DNA from 2 places in the Marinicauda sp. Alg238-R41 genome. Region 1 is predicted to be linked to the other one. Evidence: predicted binding sites of a transcription regulator. Region 1 holds the regulator's gene; the other holds the start of a gene.
The links. The regulator LexA, encoded in region 1, represses DNA repair genes until DNA is damaged. The targets are predictions, from matches to a motif close to ATGTTCCNCTTGTGTTCC.

Region 1 (5,999 bases):
GCGAGCGGCTCATTCTTCGCGTCACCGACATGGAGGGCAGCGAGACGCCGCCCCACCGGGTTCGCATCCGGACCCGGCTGGGGGAGCTGGAACCCGGTGACTTGGTCCGCGTCAATGCCGTGCTGGCTCCACCGGGAGGCCCGGCCGCCCCGGGCGGTTACGATCCGGCTCGTGCCGCCTGGTTCGACGCGATCGGCCTTACAGGGTTTGCGATTGCTCCACCTGAAGCGATCCTGTCGGGCGAGACGAGCGACCGGGCTGTGCGCGATTTCGTGCGATGGCGCTGGCGCCTCGCCGAGCGCATCCGTGATATGGGCGGCGAGGACACAGGCGGCCTGGCGGCAGCGCTCCTCACCGGAGACAGGTCCGGCGTCTCCCAGGCCCAGGCAGATGCCCTACGGGTGTCAGGCCTTGGACATATCCTCGCCATTTCGGGACTGCACATGGCGTTGGTGGCCGGCGGGATCTATTTTGCCGCGCGGTTCGCTTTCGCAGCCATCGTGCCGTTTGCCAGAGCCTACGATCCACGCAAACCCGCGGCGCTGATCGCGCTCACAGCCGCGCTCGCCTACCTCGTCGTTTCGGGCGCATCGGTTTCCACACAGCGGGCCTTCATCATGACCGCCGTGGTTCTGTTCGGCGTCATGCTCGACCGGCGCGCCTTTTCCTTCCGGTCCCTTTCCCTCGCGGCGCTCATTATCTTGGTGATGGCACCGGAAAGCGTGATCGAACCGGGTTTCCAGATGAGTTTCGCTGCGGTGGCGGCCTTGATCGCGGTCTTCGATTTGTGGACGCGGCTGCGCCGGGCGCCGATGCAGCCACCCGGCTGGGTAGCGCGCGCCTGGAACGGATTTGCGGGACTTGCCGCCACATCCCTGGTCGCCGGCATGGCGACCGGCGCCTTCGCGGCCTTCCACTTCCAACGCCTGGCGGCATACGGCTTCCTGGCCAATCTGGCCGCGATGCCGGTCTTCACCTTCTGGGTGATGCCCTGGGGCGTGGCGTCGCTCTTGCTGATGCCGGTCGGACTGGAAGCCGGGCCGCTTGCACTGATGGACGCCGGACTCCGCGTCGTGATGTGGGTGGCCAACGCCGCTGCGACGCGCGAGGGGGCCGCTATCGCGGTCAGCGCGGCGCCTGGCTTGACGGTGGCGCTCTACGGTCTCGGGTTCGCGCTGCTGACCATAGGCCGTGGCGCGGTTCGTCCTGCGGGTGCTGTGCTGATCGCGGCCGGATTCTCGGTCTGGAGCAGTGCAACGGCACCCGACATGCTGATCACGGAAAGCGGCGCGGCAATCGCGCGCTACGCGCCGGAAAACCCCGACGCCGAGGGCGAGGACAGGCAATGGCAGACCAATGACCGGCGGCGAGGGCGGTTCGATGCGCGCGTGTTTCTTCAGCGTGTCGGCGAAACCAATACCGCGCCGGCGGGAGCGGATTTGCGCTGTGACGCTCTTGGCTGCACGGGCCAGACCGTGGATGGGCTGGTCCTGGCCTTTCCGAACAGTGCACAGGCGCTGGAAGACGATTGCGCGCGCGCCGATATCATCGTGATCGATGTGACCGTCTCACCGTGGCTGACGCGGCGTTGCGCGGCGTTCGTTTTCGACAGCCGCGAACGCTCGCGCCTGGGCTCGACCGAATTCTGGATCCGTGACGGTCAGGTCATCCGCTTTCAGGGTGCGAATACGGCGCGGGGCTTACGTCCCTGGACGCCGCGGCCGGACGGCTAGCCTCCCGGCCCGAGCGCCTGGCATTCAAGGCTCTAGTGATAACGACGGATCAAGCCGACGAGCCGGCCCTGCACGCGAACGCGGTCCGGACCGAAAATACGCGTTTCATAAGCCGGGTTCGCCGCCTCAAGCGCAATGGAATTGCCCTTCTTGCGAAGGCGTTTGAGCGTTGCTTCCTGATCGTCCACTAGCGCCACGACGATCTCGCCGCTGCCGGCGGTATCGCACCGCCGGATCACCACGACATCGCCGTCGAGAATGCCGGCGTCGATCATCGAATCGCCGCTGACCTCAAGCGCGAAGTGCTCGCCTCCCGAAAGCATGTCGGGAGGGACGGGGAGGCGATCGGTTTCGTGTTGAATCGCTTCGATCGGCACACCAGCCGCAATACGTCCCAGAACGGGGACTTCCGAGGTCTGACTGCCGCGGTCCGATCGTCCGAAATCGGCCTGAACGACGTTGCCGGGTGCAGTGTCGGGACGGGACCCGGTCATTTCCGGCATTTTGAGAACTTCGAGGGCGCGCGCACGGTGGGGGAGCCGACGAATGAAGCCGCGCTCCTCCAGCGCGCTCACCAGGCGGTGAACGCCGGATTTCGAAGCCAGATTAAGGGCTTCCTTCATTTCGTCGAACGAGGGCGAGACACCATCGCGGCTCAAACGCTTATGGATGAAAACCAAAAGCTCGTGCTGCTTCTTGGTGAGCATGGACGTCCCCCTGCGGCTGGAACAAAAGCGGAAGTTATGCCGAATGTTCTATGCCTGTTCCATGCAGGCGTCAAGCCGCGTGGCGGACGCGGAGGGCTAGCCGAGGAGCTGGCGAGTCGCTTGGGTGACGTCGTCCTGCCGCATAAGGCTTTCACCGACCAGAAGCGCCCGCGCCCCGGCCGAGGCGACCCGCGAGACATCGTCCGGCGTGAAGATGCCGCTCTCGGCCACCAAGAGGGCCTGCGTCGGCGCGTGCGGCGCGAGCGATTCGAATGTCTCCAGACGCGTCTCGAAGGTGCGCAGATTGCGGTTGTTCACGCCCACCAGAGTGGCGCCGAGCTGATTGGCGCGTTCCATTTCCGCGCGGTCGTGAACCTCGACAAGCGCGTCCATGCCCCATCTGGCGGCCTCATCCATAAGGGTGCGCGCCGTGTCATCGTCGACCGCGGACAGGATGACGAGAATGCAATCGGCGCCGAGTGCGCGCGATTCGGCAATCTGCCAGCGCGTGTACATGAAGTCCTTGCGCAGGACCGGCAGGGAGACAGCGTCTCGCGCGGCCTGGAGGTAGGCATCCTCGCCCTGGAAGCTGGGCGTATCCGTCAGCACAGAGAGACAGGTCGCACCGCCGGCCTGATAGGCTCTGGCAAGTGCGGGCGGATCGAAGTCCTCGCGGATCAAACCCTTGGATGGGCTTGCTTTCTTGACCTCGGCAATCAGCGACGGGCGGCCATTGCGAGAGGCCAATTCAAGCGCCGAGGCGAAGCCGCGAACCGGCGGCGCCAGCTCTGCAGCGACGCAGACGGCCTCAAACGGCCGGTCAGTCTCGCGGTTGCGGACATCCTCGCGCTTGTACGCTTCAATTCGGGTCAGCACATCGCTCATCGGGTTTCCTCGTGAGTCACATCACTTAGCGTCTGCAGAGCGCCTCTCGCTTGGCCCTCATCGATCGAGCGCGCAGCGAGCGCAGCTCCCTCGGCCAGGTTCTCTGCTTTTCCGGCGAGGATCAGCGCAGCCGCCGCGTTCAGCAGCACGATATCGCGATAGGCCCCGGTCTCGCCATCGAGCAGACGGCGCAGCGCCTGGGCATTGTGCTGAGGATCGCCGCCTTTGAGCTCATCGAGCGAGGCCCGTCTCAGACCGGCATCCTCAGGGGTCACTGTGAACCGGCGTATCTGCCCTGTCGGCGTGAGTTCGGCCACAAGGCTCTCACCTGTTGTGGTCAATTCGTCGAGCCCGTCACTGCCGTGCACGATCCAGGCACGCTCGGCGCCGAGTCCGCGTAGAGCTTCGGCCATGGGCTCCAGCCAGCGTTCATCGAAAACCCCGAGAAGTTGACGCCTCGCGCCGGCCGGATTGGACAACGGACCCAGCAGATTGAAAATCGTACGTACTGCAAGTGTCTTGCGGGCCGGTCCGACATGGCGCACGGCACCGTGATGGGCCTGCGCGAAGAGGAAACCGACACGGGCCTCGCGCAGGGCCTTCTCCACCGATGGCACCGAGGCGAAGATATTCACGCCGATAGCTTCGAGGACCTCCGCCGAGCCGGATTTGGAGGATGCCGCCTTGTTGCCGTGCTTGGCGACGGTGGCGCCAGCGCCGGCTGCGACAAGGGCGGCCGCAGTCGAGATATTCCAGGTGCCGCGCGCATCGCCGCCCGTTCCGCAGGTGTCGATGGCGTCTTCAGGCGCGTGCACCGGCGTCATGCGTGACCGCATAGCCTCGGCGCCGACGATCAGGGCTTCGGGTGTCTCTCCGACGGCAGCAAGCCCGATCAGCAAACCGCCTATCTCGACCGGATCGGCCTCACCGTCCATCAGAGCATTGAAGGCTGCCTCCAGGGCAGACCGGTCCGGCGCGCGGCCGGCGGCCAGGGCCTGTATGGCGGGAGACAGCCGGCTCATGCCGGAATGGCAGCCGGCAGCCCGGCAAGCGTCAGGAAATTGGCCAGAATCTGGTGACCGCTCTGCGAGGCGATGCTCTCGGGATGGAATTGAACCCCGTGGATCGGCCGCGTCGGGTGAGACAGCCCCATGATCTCGCCGTCGGCCGTACGCGCGGTCACCTTGAGCGGACTGTCGGCTGACAGCTCGACTGCGAGAGAGTGGTAGCGCGTGCCCAGGAGCGGACGAGGCAGTTCATGGAACACGCCGGCACCCTCGTGCTCGATTTCGCTGGTCTTGCCGTGCATGATTTCACGCGCCTGGACGACCTTGCCGCCAAAGACCTGCCCGATCGCCTGATGGCCGAGGCACACACCGAATATTGGAAGTGTTTCCGAGGCGTTGCGGATCAGATCGAGGCAGATCCCGGCGCGGTCAGGATCGCAGGGACCCGGCGAGATCACCACCGCGGACGGCGACATGGCAAAGGCCTCGTTAACGCTGATCGCGTCATTACGAACCACCCGCACCTGGCTTCCCAACTGCTGGAAATAATGGACCAGGTTGAAGGTGAAGCTGTCGTAATTGTCGATGAGCAGGAGCATGAGACGTGGCCGACCCTTCCAGTGAACGAGGGGCGAAGTTAGGCGAGGCGCCGCCCCGCGCCAAGCTGGCCGACTCACGCTATGCAGCGTTCATGACTCAGACCGCTGCCTTTGCGCCACATCTGGGCGCGGCAATCGCCGCGGGCCTCCTGATCTGTTCCGGCCTGGCCTTCCAGGCCGGCGCGGAGGGCGCGGTCATGCGGCTAGAAGACAGCCTGGGCGGCCTTGCTGTGTCTGGTGATGCGCAAACGGCGACAAGCTCAGTCGCGCGAATTGCTAATCACGAAATAGTACCGATACCTACCGAATATACTTCGAGTTTCGATGGAACTGTGACGACAGTTCAGGATGCCGGGGATGCGTTCCTTCAGACTCCGACACTCGCCATCATCATCGACGATGTGGGGCTCGACCGCATGGCGACCGAACGCCTGCTGGCGCTTGATATCCCACTGACACTCGCCTTCCTGCCCTATGCAGACGCGACCCCGGAGCTGGCATTGGCGGCTCGGGCGGCGGGAAAGGATGTTTTCCTTCATCTGCCCATGGAGCCGGTTGGTCTGGACGATCCTGGGCCGCATGCGCTGGCGCGCCATCTGACAGCCGAGCAGATCGGCGAACGGGTCCGCTGGGCGCTGGCCCGCGTGCCGGGCGCAACCGGATTCAATAACCATATGGGCAGCCGGCTGACCTCGGACGCTGCGGCCATGGATGCGCTCTTCGCGCCGCTTTCGGGGCAGGGTCTGGTTTTTGTGGACTCGCTCACCAGCAGTGAAAGCGTGGCCGGCGACCGGGCTGCGCAAGCCGGGCTGAGGGCCTATCGCCGCGATGTCTTTCTCGACCATGAGATCGACGAAGAAGCAATCGATTCAGCGCTTTCGGACGCGCTTTCCCGTGCGCGCGAGACCGGATCGGCGATTGCCATCGGCCATCCGCACAGCGTGACCCTTGCTGCGCTGGAAGGGCTGGGCGCCCGCGCCGCCCGTGAAGGTGTTCAACTGGTGACCATCCGAGATCTCGCCGCTCGGGAAAGCTAGGCGAAGCGCCAGGCTTCCGCAGCGGCCCGGA
Region 2 (5,999 bases), on a different contig from region 1:
CCCCCGGCCAGGCCCATATCCCCATATGACGTGCAGCTGACCGCGATGGCGGCCAGCGCGATGGTCAAAATCCGTTTCATCTTGCCCTCCCACAGGTTGGGCAAGTTCTATCCGCGGATCATGCCGCGGCTCAAGCGATTATCGAGATTTTCCGCCGCCTAGAATTTCCGCCCGAGACCGATGCCGGCGAAGACCTGGTCGGGGCTGCCGCGCTCGGCGACGATGGGCGAGTCGGCAAAATCGCCCAGGAGGCGCGAATAACCGAAAATCGTCGTGACCGACCAGTCCGGCGTGATGGCCTGGTCCCAGATCGCCGTCAGGCTAACATCGCGAATACCCGACCCGGCCTGGTAGACGGGCAGGCCGGAGGCGGCCGCGCCCGCCGGGTCGATGGAGAAGTGAAGGTCGCCGTAATCCTCGCTGACACCCGTCACCGACAGGCCGATGCCGGCGAAGGAGGTGCGCGACAGCGGCGTGCCGTACTGGATCTCGCCGCTCCAGATCGCGCCGCCGAACGTGCCGGTAACGTCGCCGCCGGCGCGCGCGGTGACGCTGACCGAATCGTAGTCCGAGAGGAGGCCACGCGCGAGGTCGGCGCGGGCGAAGGCGCCAATCACGGCAGCGGTGTCGATTTCGGGCAGGCGGCGCATGACCGCGTCGTCAATGTCGTCGTCGCGGCCACCATAGGCACGCGCATAGACGCCAAGCTCGACCGGACCGGACTCGTAGAGCGTGGCCGCGAGGCCCGGGCCTTCGGTCTGCAGCGTCACCGACCCGATCTCCACGCGCGCGGCGGCGAAGGGCAGAAAGCGATACTCGTCCGAGCCGGTGTAGTCGGGCAGCACCGCGACGCCGGCGGACACGAAATCGCGCGGCGCGACGGCGACCGGGCTTTCCGGCTCCTGCGCGAGGGCCGGGGCGGTCAGCCCGAGAGCGAGCAGGCCGGGAAGAAGTCGGATCATGTCAGTCTCCATAAAGCTCAGCCACGCAAGGACGGCACGGGACACGGGCAGTGGCGCGCAATTTCGCGCGGGTCCCAACCGGTTGTTTACGCATTCGCGCTAGGGATGGATGCCATGACCCGCATGTTTTGTCTTCTCGCCCTGCTCCTTGCCTCCCTGCCGGCCGCTCACGCCGGGGGCGGTGCCCCTGCGCCTGCCGCGGAAGAAGCACCCAGCCGGGGCGGGCGCTCCATCACTCATGTGGAAAGCTATGTGCCCTTCGATCCGATCCTGGCGGCCGTCCAGTCGGACATGCGCCTGCGCGGCGTCATTCATATCGAGCTGGGTCTGAATACCGAGGATGCCAGCCTGCGCGCGAAGATCGAGCAGCGCATGGCCCGCCTTCGCAACGCCTACAACTCGTCCATCGCGGTCTATACCGGCGTGCATTACCGCTTCGGCGAGATGCCCGATCCCGAGCTGATCGCGTCCATGCTGCAGCGCGCGACCGACGAGACGCTCGGCCAAGACGGCGCCGAGGTGCTGCTCAGCCTGGTCATGGTGAACGGGCGCTAGAGCGGCACCCCCGCGGAGGCAGGCCCTAGCCCGCGATCTTGTCCATGAAGGCGGCCATTTTCGTGTCCTTGTCGGTCACGCCGCCAGCGTCGTGCGTGGTCAGGGCGACTTCAACCGTATTGTAGACATTCGACCATTCTGGATGGTGGTCCATCTTGTCGGCGAAGATTGCCACGCGCGCCATGAAGCCGAACGCCTCGTTGAAATCGGCAAACTTGAACGTCTTCTCGATGGCATCGCGGTCTTGCGCCGCGCTCCAGCCCGACAGCGTTCCGGCCGCGCGCTTGGCGCCGATTGTCTCAGCCATTATGGCCTCCTTGTCCGATCGATGGGTGTAGTGCGCAGTTTGCCCTTCGCGCGCCGGTCTTCAAGGCGTTTACCGAATAATGACGGGTTTCATGTCAGACTTGTTCCTCAATCCTGGAAAGGAGGCGTGTCATGACGCACTTTCTCAAATCGGATTCCAACCCGGACGGGCGCCGTCTGGAGGATATCCTGATCGAGCTGCGGGCCGATGTGCTCGTGCGCTGCACCAAGATCTCGGGCGATCTGCGTCCTGAGGCCCTCAAGGTGCTGTCCAACAACATGCAGGTGCTTCAGCACCTGACGGCCGCAATCGAGCTGGCGCAAAGCTCGACCACGATTCTCGACCGGGCTTTCGGGCCGCCGGAATCCGGCGGCGATGCCGAGCCGCGTATCGGCGTGGCCTGACACCCACGTCTGGGCAGGACTGCCTGAACCGCCTACCCTGCCTGACAGGACAGGGAGAGCGGGCGCCATGGCCGAAAACATCGTCATCCTCACCGGAGCCGGCGTGTCGGCCGAAAGCGGGCTCGGCACCTTCCGCGATACGCACGGAGTGTGGGCGAAGTTTGACCCGATGAAGCTGGCGACGCCCGAGGGCTTCGCGGCCGATCCCGACACCGTCCACGCCTTCTACAATGCCCGCCGGGACGGCCTCGCCGCCGCCCGGCCCAATGCCGCCCATACCGCGCTGGCCGATCTTGAAGCGCACTGGCGCGAGCATGCGCGCGGCGAATTTCTCCTCGTCACACAGAATATCGACGATCTGCACGAGCGCGCCGGATCGCACGCGCCGGTCCATATGCATGGCGAGCTTCTCAAATCGCGCTGCAATCATTGCGGCCATCTGTTCGGCCACGATGACGCCTTGTCGGTCGACCGCGCCTGCGAGGCCTGTGCGCGCACAGGCGGCTTGAGACCCCACGTGGTCTGGTTCGGGGAGATGCCGCTCGATCTCGATGCGATCTATGACGCCCTGGCGCGTTGCGATGTGTTCGTCGCGATCGGCACGTCGGGGACGGTCTATCCGGCCGCCGGCTTCGTGCAGGAGGCCCGCCTGGCTGGCGCGCGTACGGTGGAACTGACGCTGGAGCCCGGCGAGATCAGCCCCGCCTTCGACGAGGCCCGTTACGGCCCGGCGACGGAAGTGGTGCGCGACTGGGCCGAGCGCATGAAAGCCTAGTCGGCTGCATCCTCGATGGCATGCATGTCGTCGTCCGAGAGGCCGAAATGATGGCCGATCTCGTGCACCAGAACATGGCTGACCAGATCCTTCAGCGTCACGTCGCCGCGCTCGCACCATTCCAGCAGGATGGGCAGGCGGTAGAGGAAGACATAGTCCGGCCCGCCCGGATCGACACTGGATTTCTGGGTGAGGTCGACGCCGTGATAGAGGCCGGACAGCTCGTACGCACTCTCCATCCCGAAATGGGCGAGCGTCTCCTCGTCGGCAAAGTCGACCACCTGGATCACGACATTGCCGCACATGCGCCGGAACGCCTCCGGAAGCGCCTCCCAGGCCTGTTCGGCCAGGGTCAGCATCTCTTCCTGGGAGGGGGCGAGTTCGGGCGCGGAGGTCTGGGTCATCGTCGTGTCCGGTCTGAGTGTCGTCAGCAGATAGTCGCCGTGGCCGCGCCGGGCAAGCGCCGGTCGTGAACCCGACCGCTTGCGTGTGGAACAAAGTTTGAACATATTGACTCGATGACCCGTGCCAGCCTCGCCTCCGCCACCAATCCGGCCATTGACGACGCGCATGCCCTGATGCGCGGGACGGCCCGTCTGCTTTACGATCTCGGGATTAATGCCATCCCCGAATTCACCCTGCCGTGCGGGCGCCGGGCGGACCTGGCAGGTCTCGGGCCGAAGGGCGAGATCGTCATCGTCGAGATCAAGTCGGGCATCGCTGATTTCCGCACGGACCAGAAATGGCCGGATTATTTCGACTGGTGCGACCGCTTCTTCTTCGCGGTCTCCGACCGGTTTCCCGCTGCCGTCCTGCCCGAACAGACCGGGCTTATCGTCGCGGATGCTTTCGGTGCGGGGATCGTGCGCGAGAGCCCGGTGGACAAGCTCGCTCCGGCCCGGCGCAAGGCCCTGACCCTGCGCTTCGCCCGGCATGCGGCGGAAAGACTGCTGAGGGTGTAAACGCGAAACCGGTTCCCACTTTCGCTGACAACGCGCGGTTCTTGGTGGTCGCGTTGTCGAAGCGCGAAACCGGTTCCCACTTTCGCTGAAAACACTTCAGCGCGGCGCGCGCTTGGCCAGGATGCGCTGCAGCGTGCGGCGGTGCATGTTCAGGCGGCGGGCGGTCTCGGAGACGTTGTGATCGCACAGCTCGAAGACGCGCTGGATATGCTCCCAGCGTACCCGGTCCGCGCTCATCGGGTTGTCCGGCGGCGCCGGCTTGGCGTCAGGCGCAGCCAGCAGCGCCTTGGCGACATCGTCGGCATCGGCCGGCTTGGACAGGTAATCCACCGCGCCGGATTTCACGGCAGCGACCGCGGTCGCAATATTTCCGTAGCCGGTCAGCATGACCACCCGGCAGTCGGCGCGATGGCTGTGCAACGCCTTGACCACCTGCAGGCCGTCCCCGTCGCCGAGCCGCAGGTCGACAACCGCGAAGGCAGGCGGGTTCTTGCCGGCAATCTCGAGCGCTTCAGCGACGCTCGCCGCCTCGACGACCTCGAAACCGCGATGCGTCATCGCGCGGCCAAGCCGTGTGCGGAACGGCGTATCGTCGTCGAGAATGAGGAGGGATTTATCCTCGGGCAGGTTCAGCTCTGCATCGCTCATGGCTCGTATCCAGTCTCAAATCACTGATGGGCTATGACAGGGATATAGACTGCGTGCGCGCGGCCTCAAACCCCCCGCAGGCGGGTGGGTGAGATTGCAGACCTTAGGACAGCGTCCCGGGAATCTCTTCTTCCTCGGCCTCCTCCTCCGGGTCGGCGGGGGCGGCCAGCGCCTCGCGTGGCCAGGTCAGCAGGACGCGGGCCCCGCCGCGGGCGGTACTGTTTGAAAAGTCGACATGTCCGCCCAGGCGCTCGGTCAGGGTGATCGCGATGAAAACGCCGAGCCCCATGCCGCCGCTGCCCTCGCGCCCGCGCCGGGTGGTGACGTAGGGCTCGCCCAGCTTGGCCAGGATGTCGGGCGGGAAGCCCGGTCCGTCATCCTCGATCTCGACCATGATGCGCTCGGGGTCCCAGCGCCCGGTGATGTCGACGCGGGTGTGGGCGTAGTCCACAGCGTTTTCCACGAAATTGCCGACCGCGTAGAGCATCTCCGCGCTGCGCCGGATCAGCGGCGGGTCCAGGCGGTCTTCCAGCGCATTGAGGTGGATGCCGATCTGGGCGCCGAGACCGCGCAGCGGGGCCGCCGCCTCCTCCAGCGCATCGCCCAGTGCCAGCCGGTCGTGCATCCTGTCGCTGGCTTCCTGGGTCTGGGACAGGCGTTTGAGGATGTCGCGGCAGCGCTCGGCCTGGCTGACCAGCAGCGCGGCGTCCTCGCGCACGCTATCGCTTTCGGCAAAGCGCAGCATCTCCTTGGCGGTCACCTGGATCGTCCCGAGCGGCGTGCCCAGCTCGTGCGCGGCCGCGGCCGACAGCGCGCCGAGCGCGGACAGGCGCTGCTCGCGCGCCAGGACAGTCTGGGTCGCCGCCAGAGCCGTGCCCATGCGCTTGGCTTCGCGGCCCACCCGCCAGGCATAGACGGCCGTGAACGCGATCGTGATCGCCATGGCGAACCAGATCGCGGCCTGGTAGATCGACGGCAAGGTGACCGGGAAGGCGCCCTGCCAGGGCAGGGGCAGGTGCCACAGGCTGATCGCGATGGAGCCGGCGACCGCCATCCCAGCCAGGGGAATCCACAGCCGCGGCGGCAGCGACGCCACCGAGATCACAAGCGGGGCGATCATGATGATCGCGAACGGGTTGGTCAGCCCGCCGGTGAGCGCGAGCAGAACCATGAGCTGGATCAGGTCATAGCCGAGCTGGGCTGCCGCTTCCCAGTCCTTGGCAAAGCGCTGGGTCGGCTGGGTGACGGCGAGCGAGACGTTGAGCACAGCGCTGGCCGCGATCACGCCCAGACAGGCTGCGAGCGGCAGGTCGAACCCCATGACCAGATTGACGCCGAGCACGGTGGCGGTCTGACCGGCCACCGCCAGCCATCGCAGCATGATCA

Region 2: the regulator LexA is predicted to act here: its motif matches at 3,495-3,512, upstream of mmcB (DNA repair putative endonuclease MmcB).

What each region holds. Positions count from the first base shown of each region.
Region 1 covers NZ_CAMZOJ010000003.1:250,609-256,607, forward strand. The annotation lists gene PGP17_RS13175 (ComEC/Rec2 family competence protein) at 1-1,733, shown strand, start outside; gene lexA (transcriptional repressor LexA) at 1,766-2,440, opposite strand; gene trpC (indole-3-glycerol phosphate synthase TrpC) at 2,537-3,325, opposite strand; gene trpD (anthranilate phosphoribosyltransferase) at 3,322-4,347, opposite strand; gene PGP17_RS13195 (anthranilate synthase component II) at 4,344-4,931, opposite strand; gene PGP17_RS13200 (divergent polysaccharide deacetylase family protein) at 5,024-5,968, shown strand; gene trpE (anthranilate synthase component I) at 5,965-5,999, opposite strand, start outside.
Region 2 covers NZ_CAMZOJ010000001.1:360,864-366,862, reverse strand. The annotation lists gene PGP17_RS01590 (CC0125/CC1285 family lipoprotein) at 1-80, opposite strand, end outside; gene PGP17_RS01585 (MipA/OmpV family protein) at 159-962, opposite strand; gene PGP17_RS01580 (hypothetical protein) at 1,077-1,517, shown strand; gene PGP17_RS01575 (4a-hydroxytetrahydrobiopterin dehydratase) at 1,543-1,824, opposite strand; gene PGP17_RS01570 (histidine kinase) at 1,956-2,228, shown strand; gene PGP17_RS01565 (NAD-dependent deacylase) at 2,296-3,003, shown strand; gene PGP17_RS01560 (metallopeptidase family protein) at 3,000-3,407, opposite strand; gene mmcB (DNA repair putative endonuclease MmcB) at 3,522-3,965, shown strand; gene PGP17_RS01550 (ActR/PrrA/RegA family redox response regulator transcription factor) at 4,062-4,613, opposite strand; gene PGP17_RS01545 (ActS/PrrB/RegB family redox-sensitive histidine kinase) at 4,717-5,999, opposite strand, start outside.